DNA from 2 places in the Ideonella margarita genome. Region 1 is predicted to be linked to the other one. Evidence: predicted binding sites of a transcription regulator. Region 1 holds the regulator's gene; the other holds the start of a gene.

Region 1 (6,438 bases):
CCTGGCGTCTCGACGGCGTGCCGGCCATCGGCGTGCAGGGCAAGTTCCTGACCTCGGCTGCGCTGACGGGCAGCCACGCTGCGGCGCTGGCCGTGACCGACTACCTGGTGGCGCAGGCCCGCAAGGCACGCGGCTGAACAACCGGGGCCGTGCCGGCGACTGATGGCTGGCGGCGCCCGGCTTGATGTTGGCGGCCCGCGGCAGCCTGCAAGCTGCACGCAGGGCGTCCGTGCGTGACACGCTGCCCGTTGTTTGTGCCCCCCATTTGCCACCGTGGTGCGCGAGGGCGGGGCTCAGGCGCGTAGAATCGTCTGCAAGTTTCATGCCCCGCCAATGACTTCACACCCTCTGTTTCGTGCCCTGCTGGCCACTGCTGCGTTGCTCGCAACGGCTGCGGCATGGGCGGAGAAGGCTGATCGCAACAAGCCGATGGTGGTTGAAAGCGACGGCAAGCAGGCGGCCTCCGTCGACCTGAAGACCAAGACCACGCTCATCAAGGGCAATGTCTCGGTCACCCAGGGCAGCTTGCTGATCAAGGCCGACCGCATCGAGGTGCGTGAAGAGGCGCCGGGCCGTTTCACCGCCCGCGCCGTGGGCCAGGCTGGCGAGGCCGCCAGCTTCCGCCAGCGCCGTGACCGGCCGGACGAAGTGGTCGAGGCCGAGGCTGACCGCATCGACTACGACGGCGGCAATGAGCGCGTGCGCTTCGTTGGCAGTGCCAAGCTGCGCGTGCTGCGCGCGGGCAAGGTGTCCGACGAAGCCAGCGCCGACACCATCACCTACGACCAGCGCGCCGACACCATCGTCTTCGAAGGCGGTGCCGCCACCGGCCCGGGCACCACGGGCAAGGCCCGCCTGGTGTTCACCCCGCGGGCGGCCGAGCCTGACCCCGCGCCGGCACCAGCCACCAACCGCAACGGCGGCGGAGACGCCCGTTGAGCACCGCGGCGGTTGCAGGGTCGGCCGAGAGCCGGCTGGAGGCCACTGGCCTGCGCAAGGCCTACGGGGCACGCACCGTGGTGCGCAATGTGCACCTGTCGGTGGGCGCCGGTGAAGTGGTGGGCCTGCTGGGCCCGAACGGCGCCGGCAAGACCACCACCTTCTACATGGTGGTGGGCCTGGTGCGCTGTGATGCCGGCGAGATCCGCATCGACGGCCAGCAGATCGAGCGCAAGCCGATCCACCAGCGCTCGCGCCTGGGTCTGTCGTACCTGCCGCAGGAAGCCTCGATCTTCCGCAAGCTCACGGTCGAAGAGAACATCCGCGCCGTGCTGGAGCTGCAGTACGACCCACAGGGCAAGTCGCTCAAGGCTGACGAGATCCAGCGCCAGCTCGACGGCCTGCTGAACGACCTCAGCCTGACCGGCCTGCGCGATTCCCCCGCGCCTGCGCTGTCGGGTGGTGAGCGTCGGCGAGTCGAGATTGCCCGCGCGCTGGCCACCCAGCCACGCTTCATCCTGCTGGATGAGCCGTTTGCCGGCGTTGATCCGATCGCCGTGATCGAGATCCAGCGCATCATCAGTTTCCTCAAGGCGCGTGGCATCGGTGTGCTGATCACCGACCACAACGTGCGCGAAACCCTCGGTATCTGCGACCGGGCCTACATCATCAGTGAAGGCGCTGTGCTGGCCGAAGGGACGCCTGAACACATCATCGAGAACCCGGACGTGCGCCGGGTCTATCTCGGTGAGCACTTCAAGATGTAAGGCGGCATGAAACCGACTCTGCAGGTTCGCCTGTCCCAGCATCTGGCGCTGACGCCCCAGTTGCAGCAATCGATCCGGCTGTTGCAGCTGTCTACCCTGGAGTTGCACCAGGAAGTCGAGCAGATGCTCGAACAGAACCCCTTCCTCGAGCCCGAGGAAGACGCCACCCCGTTCGATTTCAGCGCCCCCGACCGCGCCTCGGCCAGCACCCGCGAAGAAGCGGACTCGGCCGGCAGCAGCGTGGGCGAAGGCGGCGAGGAGCCGGCCACACTCGACGCCGCCGAGTTCGGATCGACCGAGCGTGACGATTGGGAAAACGGGACCGAGCGCGATGACTTCGACGGCATCCGCGAGACGCCCAGCGCCGGCAGCGGCACCGCCAGCGGCGACGAGGACTTCGAGCCTCAGGAGCGCAATCGCCACGGCCCGTCGCTGCAGGATCATCTGCGCCAGCAACTGCTGGGCATGCGCCTGAACGCGCAGGACGCCGCCGCGGTGCATGTGCTGATCGAATCGCTGGATGACGACGGCTACCTCGACGGCACGCTGGAAGACATCGCCTCGCGGGTGGCCGACGTGCTGGGCATCACCGGCGATGAAGCACGCGAGGAACTGCTCGATCAGCTGCGCTGCGGCCTGCGCTGGTTGCAGAGCATGGAGCCCACCGGCGTCGGTGCGGCCAACCTGTCTGAGTGCCTGGTGCTGCAGCTTCGCCAGCGCGCGGCCAGCCCGGGGCGCGCCTGCGCCATCACCATCGCTCAGGGCCACCTGGACCTGCTGGCCCGCCGCGACATCAAGAAGCTGATGTCCCTGACCAACTGCGACGAGCCGACGGTGAAGGCGGCGCAGGCCATGATCGTGGCGTGCGAACCCAAGCCCGGCCGGCCGTTTGTGCATGCCGAGAGTCTGGTCATCGTGCCGGATGTCATCGTGATGAAGTCGGGCCGCAACTGGAAGGTGGTGCTGAACCCCGACGTGATGCCCAAGCTGAAGGTCAGCGACCTGTACGCCCAGGCCATCCGCGGCCAGCGCGGCGCGGGGCACTTGTCTGCCCGGCTGCAGGAGGCCCGCTGGTTCATCCGCAACATCCAGCAGCGCTTCGAGACCATCCAGCGTGTGTCGCAGGCCATCGTCGAGCGGCAGAAGGCGTTTTTCACCCACGGTGAGATTGCGATGAAGCCGCTGGTGCTGCGCGAGATCGCTGACGAACTCGGCCTGCACGAATCGACCATTTCGCGCGTCACCACCGCGAAGTACATGACCACGCCCTACGGCACCTTCGAGCTGAAGTACTTCTTCGGCTCGTCGCTCAACACCGATGCGGGCGGCAACGCCTCCAGCACGGCGGTGCGCGCCCTGATCAAGCAGTTCGTCGCGGCTGAAAGCACCGTCAAGCCCTTGTCGGACAGCCAGATCGCTGACATGCTCGAAGAGCAGGGCATCCAGGTGGCCCGCCGCACCGTCGCCAAATACCGCGAAGCGCTGAAGATCGCGCCCGCCAACCTGCGCAAGGCGCTATGACTGAAGACAACTCCGCACCGCGCCGCGTGGCCGCACCCGCCCGCACCGCGTCGGACATCGAGACCGGCGTGCTGTTCCTCACCTGCGCGGTGGGCACCGAGCCCTTCCTGCTCGACGAATGCGCCCGCCTGCTGCCCCCCGGCACCCAGCTGGAGGCCGGCCGCGGCGGCGTGTATGTGGACGGCGACATCGACATGGCGATGCGCCTGAACCTGGGCAGCCGCCTGGCCCAGCGCGTGCTGTGGCAGGTCATCGACGGCCAGTACCGCGACGAGCACGACCTGTACGACATGGCCTGCCGGGTGCGCTGGGACGACTGGATCACGCCGCGCAACACGCTGCGGGTGGATGCGTCGGCCTGGCGTTCACCGCTGCAGAGCCTGAATTTCGCGGCCCTGCGCATCAAGGACGGTGTCTGCGACGTGATGCGCAACGCCTGCGGCGAGCGCCCCAGCGTCGACACGCGTTTCCCCGATCTGGCGCTGGTGCTGCACCTCGGGCCCGAATACGCGAGCCTGTCGATCGACCTCTCCGGCGAGGCGCTGTTCAAGCGCGGCTGGCGCGAGGTCAAGGGCGAGGCCCCGCTGAAGGAAACCCTGGCCGCCGCGATGCTGGCTGCGGCCGGCTGGCATGGCCGCGAGGAAGACGGCGGCTTGCTCGACCCCTGCTGCGGCGCCGGCACCATCGCCATCGAGGCGGCGCAGATCGCCTGCGGCATTGCGCCCGGCATGAACCGCCGCTTCGCCTTCGAGAAGCTGCTGCCCTTCCGTGACCACCTGGGCGACCTGCGCCGCCTGCGCGAAGACGCCGAAGACGCCATCCATGCGCCGCGCGTGCCCATCTGGACCGGCGACGTGTCGTTCCGCATGACCGACTTCGCCACCCGCAACGCCGAGCGCGCCGGCGTGCTGAAGGCCATCGATTTCAAGACCGGCGATGCGCTGCAACGGCCCGCCCCGGCGGACCACGGCGTGATCATGATGAACCCGCCGTATGGTGAGCGGATTGCGCCCAAGGGCACGGGCCAGGGCCCGGCCGGCATGGCGCGGCCTGGTCGGTTTGCCGAGCGCGACACCGCGGGCGAAAAGTTTGAAGGCGCGGCCGATGCAGGCGAGTTCTACGCCCGCCTGGCAGCGCACTGGAAGAAGCAGTACGCCGGCTGGACCGCCTGGGTGCTCACACCCGAGGCCAAGCTGCCGACGCTGATGCGGCTGAAGGAAAGCCGCCGCGTGCCGATGTGGAACGGCGCCATCGAGTGCCGCATGTTCCGCTTCGACATGGTCGCGGGCTCCGCCCGCGACAGCCGCGTCACTCCTGAGAAAACACCAGTCTGATGTCGGCGGAGTCCGGCTTGCCGGACCCTTCGAACTTCCACTTCATCAGCGCTGCGGTGGCGGCCCCCGAGAACACCTTGGCGGGTGCGGGAATCGCTTCGACGATCTGAACGTCGGTCACGTTGCCGGCGCCGTCGATGCTCACCTTGGTCTTCAGCACGCCGTCGTTCACCTTGCGGCGGATGGCTTCGTCCGGAAACTCCGGCGGCACCTTCTTGATGATCTTCGGATCAGCGTGGGCGGCCGGTGCCGCCACGATCAGGCCACCCAGCAGGGTGGCGGCCAGCAGGCTGGAGATGGAACGCTTGTACATGGGTAATGCTCCTTCAGACCGGGGCCGCCAGGGCCGCGCGGGGGGTGTTGTCGATGCGAAAAAACTCGACCGTGCTGACCAGCCGGTTGGCGTGGCTCTTCAACGATTCGGTGGTGGCGGCCAGTTGTTCGACCAAAGCCGCGTTTTGTTGAGTGGTCTGGTCCAGATCGGCCACACGCTGGTTGATCTGGCCGATGCCGGCTTCCTGGTGGTGGCCGGAACTCGACACGGCCTCGATCAGCTCGCGCACGCTCACCACCTCGGTCACGATGCCGCGGATGCGCTGGCCCACCTCCGTCACGGTCTGGTTGCCGCTGGCCACCTTCTGGGCCGAGTCGTCGATCAGGCCCTTGATTTCCTTGGCGGCGGCGGCGGCGCGGGCCGCCAGCGTGCGCACCTCGCTGGCCACGACGGCAAAGCCGCGGCCATGCTCGCCGGCCCGTGCGGCCTCGACAGCCGCGTTCAGCGCCAGGATGTTGGTCTGGAAGGCGATGCCGTCGATCACGCCGATGATGTCCTTGATGCGGTTGCTCGAATCGGCAATGCGCGTCATGGTGTCGACCAGGCTCTCGACCGCCTGGCCGCCTTCGACCACGGCATTGCGGGCGCGGTTGGCCACGTCCGAGGCTTCGCGGGATTTCAGGCTGCCGTCGGCCACGGTCTGGGCCATGCCTGACATCGCGGACGCGGTTTCCTGCAGGTTGCTGGAAGCGCGCTCGGTGCGGTTCGACAGGTCGGCGTTGCCCTGGGCGATCTCCTCGGTGCTGATGGCCACGTCGCGGGCCGCATGGTGCACCGACTCGATCACGCCGGTCAGGTGGGTCTGCATCTCGCCGATGGCAGTCAGCACTTCGCCGACTTCGTCCTGCGTGCGCACGTCGATGCGGTAGCTCAGGTGGCCTTCGCGGATGCTGCGTGCGGCCGCGATCGCACGTGACAGCGGCAGCGCGATCGAGCGCGTGATGACCAAGGCGGCGGCAATCGCCAGCACCACGGCCACACCGCCCAGCACCATCATCTTCAGGCTGTCGCTGGCGGCCATCTGGTGTCCGGCCTCGGCACGGCTGGCGGCATTGCCCTGCACGGCGGTGGTCATCGCCAGCAGGGCCTTCTCGTAGGCGCCCTGCACCGGCCGCAGTTCCACCAGCAGCGCGCGCCGTGCATCGTCCGGGCTGCCGTTTTCCAGGATGTCGAGGTAGCTGGCAATCGCCTTGACGAAGGCTTTGCGGGTGGTGTCCACCTCGCTTACCAGTGCCGGCAGGTCACCGTCGCCACCCAGCGCCTGCAGGGCGGTGAACTGGGTGTCGGTGTCGGCGAGGGTGCGATTGATCAGCTCGCGTTGCTTCTTGATCGGTCCGGCAGCGTCCAGCAGCAGGAGCTCGCGGGCTGATTGCGCGACCACGCTGGCGTTCTTGTCCAGCGCATGGGCATGGCCAAGCCGGGCGAGGTCGACGGTGGCGGTGGCTTCAAGGTCGCGGGCCAGCGAACGGGTGTTCTGAACGCCGTAAGCGCAGATGGCCAGCAGCAGCACGATCATGGCGCCAAACGCCATCGCGAGTCGTGT
Region 2 (6,438 bases), on a different contig from region 1:
TTGCAGCGCTGGCGGCCGATCGAGCGCGAGCCGCAGTCGGCCATCGGCCGCGCCGAGCGCCGCATGGCCGTGGCCACCGACGTGATCTACACCTTGCTGCACCGGCTGGGCGTGTTCCGTGTCGCCATGTTCTTCCTGATCGACCCGGTCTGGAACCTCCTGTTCGGCTGGCTGGCCGTGCAGGGCCTGGACGGCTGGCACCTGGATCAGTGGATCGCGCCGGCCTGGCCGGGGGTGAGCGACACCGCATTGGCCGGCTTCGTGGTTTACCTCGTGGCGCTGGACCTGCTGAACTACCTTTTGCACCGCGCCCAGCATCAATTCGATTGGTGGTGGGCGCTGCATGCCACCCACCACAGCCAGCGCCACATGACGATGTGGACCGACAACCGGAACCACCTGCTCGATAGCCTGCTGGTGGACTGCATCTTCGTGCTGGTGGCCCGCGTGATTGGCGTGGCGCCCGGGCAGTTCGTGGCGCTCGTCGCCATCTCGCAACTGCTCGAAAGCCTGTCGCACGCCAACGTCCGTCTGAGCTTTGGTTGGCTGGGCGAGCGCCTGCTGGTCAGCCCGCGGTTTCATCGGCTGCACCATGCCATGGGCATCGGCCATGAGTCAGAGGGCAAGGGCACGCTGGGTGGCCACAACTTCGCCGTGTTGCTGCCCGTGTGGGATTTGCTTTTCCGCACCGCCAGTTTCGCCCCGGTCGACGGCGCCACAGGCATCCGTGACCAGTTGCCGGAAGAGGGTGGCCGCGATTACGGCAACACCTTCTGGGCGCAGCAACGGCTCGGCCTGCGCCGCCTCTTCGGGCGCGCTTAAGCGGCACGGCCCGCGGCGGCAAGGCCCCGGGCTTGCCGTTATGCTCGCGGGATGAAACTTCTGCTTGATTCTTCCTGGCGCGCAGCCGTTTACCTGCTGATGCCGCGTGTCATCGGCCTGTCGCTGCTGCCCCTGTTGATCGCGGGCGGGCTGGCGGTCGGGCTGGGCTACTTCTTCTGGGAAGCCGCCGTGGCCGGCGTGCGCGCCTCGCTGGAAAGCTGGTCGCTGATCGAGGCCATGCTCAAGTGGGTCGATGCGTCTGTCGGCCCGAGCTTCCGTGCCGTGCTGGCGCCGCTGCTGGTGGTGGGCATGGCGGTGCCTGTGGTGGTGGTGGTGAGCCTGCTGCTGGTGGCCGGCTTGATGACACCAGCGATCGTGAGCCTGGTGGCCGAGCGGCGCTTTCCGGCGCTGCAGCGCCGACACGGTGCCGCCTGGTGGCAGGGCCTGTTGCGTGGCCTCGGTGCCACCGTCGTGGCCATGCTGGCGCTGCTCATCACGATGCCGCTGTGGTTCATTCCGCCCCTCATGTTGCTGATTCCGCCGCTGATCTGGGGCTGGCTCACGGCACGTGTGATGGGCTTCGATGCGCTGGCTGACCACGCCAGCCGGGAAGAGCGCGAAGCGCTGCTCGCCCAGCACCGCTGGCCCATGCTGGTGATCGGGTTGTTCACCGGCTTTCTGGGGGCTGCGCCCTCGCTGATCTGGGCCATCAGCGCGACGATGCTGTTCCTCGCGCCGCTGATGGTGGCGGTGTCCGTGTGGCTCTACACCCTGGTGTTCGCGTTCTCGTCGCTGTGGTTCACCCATTACGCCTTGGCGGCGCTGCAGGCGCACCGCGTGCGGGTGGAGGGCGAGGTGCTGGCGCCGCGCACCGACCGCGAGCCGGCGCCCCAGGTCATCGAGCCTATCGCGCCGGGCCCTACCGATGCGGCACCGCCCATCGGCGGCACCTCGATCGCCCCTTTGCCCTGACCGGGCGTCTCTCTTCATTCGGCAAGCTGCACCATGGCCTTCGGACTCATCATCATCGGCGACGAAATCCTCTCCGGCCGTCGCCAGGACAAGCACATGGCCCGCGTCATCGAGATGCTCAGGGAGCGTGGCCACATGTTGTCCTGGGTGCGCTACATCGGCGATGACCGCGAATCCATCACCGCCACCCTGAGAGACGCTTTCGCCAGTGGCGATATCGTGTTTTCCTGCGGCGGCATCGGTGCCACGCCCGATGACCACACCCGGCAGTGCGCTGCCGCGGCCTTGGGCGTGCCTCTGGCATTGAACCCTGAGGCGCGCGAACTCATCCTCGAGCGCATCCGCGACGTGGCGGCCGAGCAGGGCGTGCCCTATGAGCCTGAGCGCGACGACAACGTGCACCGCCTCAACATGGGCGTGTTCCCGCAGGGTGCCCGCATCATTCCGAATCCGTACAACAAGATACCGGGCTTCAGCGTGGGCACGGTGCACTTCGTGCCCGGCTTCCCGGTGATGGCGCACCCGATGGTGGCCTGGGTGCTCGACACCCAGTGCGGCCACGTCCGCCCCGCTGATGTCGAGGAGCGGTCGGTCTTCGTGTTCGGCAGCATGGAGTCCACGCTGACGCCGCTGATGCTCGACATCGAGCGCGACCATCCCGGCATCCGCGTGTTCAGCTTGCCCAGCGTGGATCACCCGGTGCGTGGCCGTCACATCGAACTGGGCGTGAAGGGCGCGTCTGGCGACCTGCCCGCCGCATTCGACGCCTTGATGGCTGGCCTCGCCCGATTCACCGACATCAAGGTGCGCACCGAATGAGTGCGAATTGAATGCACCAAGTTGGCGCTACCGAGGGCGCCATTTCGGTGCATTCCGCAAATTCAAGCACTGCCATGCCTGAGGTTTCCGCGAGGAAGCGGTCTTGCACCCACGGTGGTGTCTTCTGGCAGCCGCTTGCGTTGGCATCCCCATTTCTGGGCATGGTTTCTGCTACATTCTTTCGGCCGTGACAAGTCCGAGCTTGCCCTTGAAAGCAGGCTTGTTCTGGTCACTGACTCAAGAACCCGTTGACAACTCATCCGCCAGGAGCCCCTTGATGGCAAAGACCGTCGCCGATGTGATGAAGATGGTGAAGGACAACGAAATCAAGTTCGTTGACTTCCGCTTCACCGATACCCGTGGCAAGGAACAGCACGTCACCGTGCCGGTTTCCCACTTTGACGAAGACAAGTTCACCTCGGGCCACGCGTTCGACGGTTCTTCGATTGCTGGCTGGAAGGGCATTGAAGCCTCCGACATGCAGTTGATGCCCGACCCGAGCACGGCCAACATCGACCCGTTTTTCGAAGAGCCGACGCTGATCCTGACCTGCGACGTCATCGATCCGGCCGACGGCAAGCCTTACGAGCGCGATCCGCGTTCGCTGGCCAAGCGCGCTGAAGCCTACATGAAGGCCTCGGGCCTGGGCGACGTGGCTTACTTCGGTCCGGAACCCGAATTCTTCGTGTTCGACAGCGTCCGTTGGGCCAATGAAATGTCGGGCTCGTTCTTCAAGATCGACTCCGAAGAAGGCGCCTGGAACTCGGGCCGTGAATACGAGCACGGTAACACCGGCTATCGCCCGACCGTCAAGGGTGGCTACTTCCCGGTTCCCCCGGTCGACAGCGCCCAGGACATGCGTTCGGAAATGTGCCTGCTGCTCGAGCAGTGCGGCATTCCGGTCGAAGTGCACCACCACGAAGTGGCGAACGCCGGCCAGATGGAAATCGGCACCAAGTTCAGCTCGCTGGTTGAGCGCGCTGACTGGGTCCAGCTGCAGAAGTACATCATCGTGAACGTCGCTCATGCCTACGGCAAGACCGCGACCTTCATGCCGAAGCCGATCGTTGGCGACAACGGTTCGGGCATGCACGTGCACCAGTCGGTCTGGAAGGACGGCAAGAACCTGTTCGCCGGTGACGGCTATGCAGGCCTGTCGGAATTCGCGCTGTACTACATCGGCGGCATCATCAAGCACGCCCGTGCCCTGAACGCCATCACCAACCCGGGTACGAACTCGTACAAGCGTCTGGTGCCTGGCTTCGAAGCCCCGGTGAAGCTGGCTTACTCGGCCAAGAACCGCTCGGCCTCAATCCGTATTCCTTACGTCGCGAACCCGAAGGGCCGCCGTATCGAAGCACGTTTCCCGGATCCTTCCGCCAACCCGTACCTGGCCTTCGCAGCACTGCTGATGGCCGGTCTGGACGGCGTGGAAAACAAGATCCATCCGGGCGAAGCCGCAACGAAGGACCTGTACCACCTGCCGCCGGAAGAAGACAAGCTGATCCCGACGGTCTGCCACAGCCTGGACCAGGCTCTGGAATACCTGGACAAGGACCGCGCGTTCCTGACCAAGGGTGGCGTGTTCACCGATGCGTACATCGATGCGTACATCGACCTGAAGATGCAGGAAGTCACGCGTTTCCGCATGGCCACGCACCCGGTCGAATTCGACATGTACTACGCACTCTGATCCTCCGGATCCAGTGCAAGCAAGAGGGACGGCTTTGGCCGTCCCTTTTTTTTGGCTGCACAATCAAGGCATGAAATTGACGCTGTCCAGCTTGATCTCCCGCACGCTTGGCCGCACCCTGCTGGTGGCGCCGGTGTTGACCGTTCTGCCCGCCCTGGCGCAGGCGCCGTCGGTCTATTACATCTGCCCCGGCAATGTGTTCACCAACACCATTGGCGCCAAGGAAGCCGAGCAGCGCGGCTGCAAGGCCCGAGAAACCCAGCAGCCCACCACGGTGCCGGGCACCAAGCCCAAGCCGAGCACATCGCCCAGCACCCCGCCAGCCTCCGGCCCGAGGCCGCCTGACGCCCGGGTGGACGCCGCCGAGCAACGCGGCCGCGACACCGACGCCCGCCGCATCCTGGAGGCTGAACTCCGCAAGGAAGAAGCCGCACTGGAGGCTGCCAAGCGCGAGTACAACAACGGCGAGCCAGAGCGCCGCGGCGATGAGCGCAACGCCCAGAAATATCTCGATCGCGTCGCCGAACTCAAGGCCGCCGTGACCCGCAAGGAGGCTGATGTGGCCGCCATCAAGCGTGAAATCCAGAAGCTCGGTGGATGATGCAATTTTCTGAACAAGCCGCCCCTGACGAAGTCCGGGCATGGGAAGCGTTCGATCTGCTGGCCACGATGGTTGCCGTCGTTCAGCCTGATGGCACCTGTCTGTTCGCCAATGCGGTGCTCGAATCGGTGGTGGGGCTGTCTCGCCGCACGCTGGTCACCCGCACCTTGCCCGAGTGGTTCAGAGAGCCTTCGGCGCTGCTGGAAGCGATCGATGCCGTGTCGCGCAACGAGTTCGCCACCCGCCGCTTTGAAGGCGCGCTGCGCCGCGCGGTGGTCGGCCACGCCGAGCCTCTGCCTGTGCACATCATCGTCAGCCAGACCGAGCATTCGCACAGCCGCATCCTGGTCGAGATGATCGAGATCGAGCAGCAGACCCGGCAAGACCGCGAAGAGCGGGCGCTGGGCCAGGCGCAGGTCACCAAAGAGCTGATCCGCAACCTGGCGCATGAGATCAAGAACCCGCTCGGTGGCATTCGCGGCGCCGCGCAGCTGCTGGCGATGGATCTGCCCAGCCCCGAGCTGATCGAATACACCCAGGTGATCATCCACGAGGCGGACCGGCTGCAGACGCTGGTCGATCGCCTGCTGGCGCCGCACCGCAAGCCGCATGTGGTGGGTGACGTGAACATCCACGAGGTCTGTGAGCGGGTGCGCTCGCTGGTGCTGGCCGAGCATTCACGCGGCCTGCGCGTGGAGCGCGACTACGACGCCTCGATCCCCGAGTTCCGCGGTGACCGCGAGCAGCTCATCCAGGCCGTGCTCAACATCGTTCACAACGCCTGCCAGGCCTTGAATGAGCGCATTGACGAGGGCGATGCCTGCATCACGCTGCGCACGCGGGTCTCGCGGCAAGTCACGATCGGCAAGCAACGGTTTCGACTGGCACTGGAATTGCATATCCAGGACAACGGACCGGGCGTCCCCGACAGTTTGAGAGACCGTATCTTCTACCCGCTGGTGTCAGGGCGGGACGGTGGCTCAGGACTTGGGCTCACGCTGGCGCAGACATTCGTGCAACAGCATCAGGGCACGATCGAATGCGACAGCGCGCCGGGACGCACGGTCTTCAAGATCGTGATTCCGTTGCCCTGACGCAAAAGTTGCCTGAATGAAACCCATCTGGATCGTTGACGACGACCAATCCATCCGCTTCGTGCTTGAAAAAGCACTGGCCCGTGAGCAACTGCCGGTCCGCAGTTTCGCCAATCCGCGAGAAGTGCTTGCGGCGCTGGCAGACGACGAGCCGCAGGTCCTGGTCAGTGACATCCGCATGCCGGGTGGCTCGGGCCTCGACTTGCTGGCCAAGGTCAAGGAGCGCATCCCCGGTTTGCCGGTGATCATCATGACCGCCTACTCTGACCTGGACAGCGCGGTGTCGGCTTTCCAGGGCGGGGCGTTCGAGTACCTGCCCAAGCCGTTCGACCTGACCAAGGCCGTCGAGCTCATCCGCCGCGCCGTGGACGAGAGCCTGCGCGAAGAGGTCAATGACGAGCGCAACGCGCCGGCCCCGGAAATCCTCGGCCAGGCGC

The links. Region 1 encodes sigma-54, which starts transcription at its own class of promoters, with help from an activator protein. Its sites were predicted from a motif close to TGGCANGNAANCTGCTTT; they were not measured.
Region 2: a site for sigma-54 is predicted at 2,771-2,788, ahead of glnA (type I glutamate--ammonia ligase). Genes of this name have one in related genera too.

What each region holds. Positions count from the first base shown of each region.
Region 1 covers NZ_JBBUTI010000006.1:124,751-131,188, reverse strand. The annotation lists gene AACH00_RS09955 (thiol:disulfide interchange protein DsbA/DsbL) at 1-137, shown strand, start outside; gene lptA (lipopolysaccharide transport periplasmic protein LptA) at 334-939, shown strand; gene lptB (LPS export ABC transporter ATP-binding protein) at 936-1,706, shown strand; gene AACH00_RS09940 (RNA polymerase factor sigma-54) at 1,713-3,227, shown strand; gene AACH00_RS09935 (THUMP domain-containing class I SAM-dependent RNA methyltransferase) at 3,224-4,561, shown strand; gene AACH00_RS09930 (energy transducer TonB) at 4,536-4,874, opposite strand; gene AACH00_RS09925 (methyl-accepting chemotaxis protein) at 4,888-6,438, opposite strand, start outside.
Region 2 covers NZ_JBBUTI010000007.1:274,317-280,754, forward strand. The annotation lists gene AACH00_RS12225 (sterol desaturase family protein) at 1-822, shown strand, start outside; gene AACH00_RS12230 (EI24 domain-containing protein) at 874-1,794, shown strand; gene AACH00_RS12235 (competence/damage-inducible protein A) at 1,828-2,613, shown strand; gene glnA (type I glutamate--ammonia ligase) at 2,891-4,306, shown strand; gene AACH00_RS12245 (hypothetical protein) at 4,377-4,907, shown strand; gene glnL (nitrogen regulation protein NR(II)) at 4,904-6,001, shown strand; gene ntrC (nitrogen regulation protein NR(I)) at 6,018-6,438, shown strand, end outside.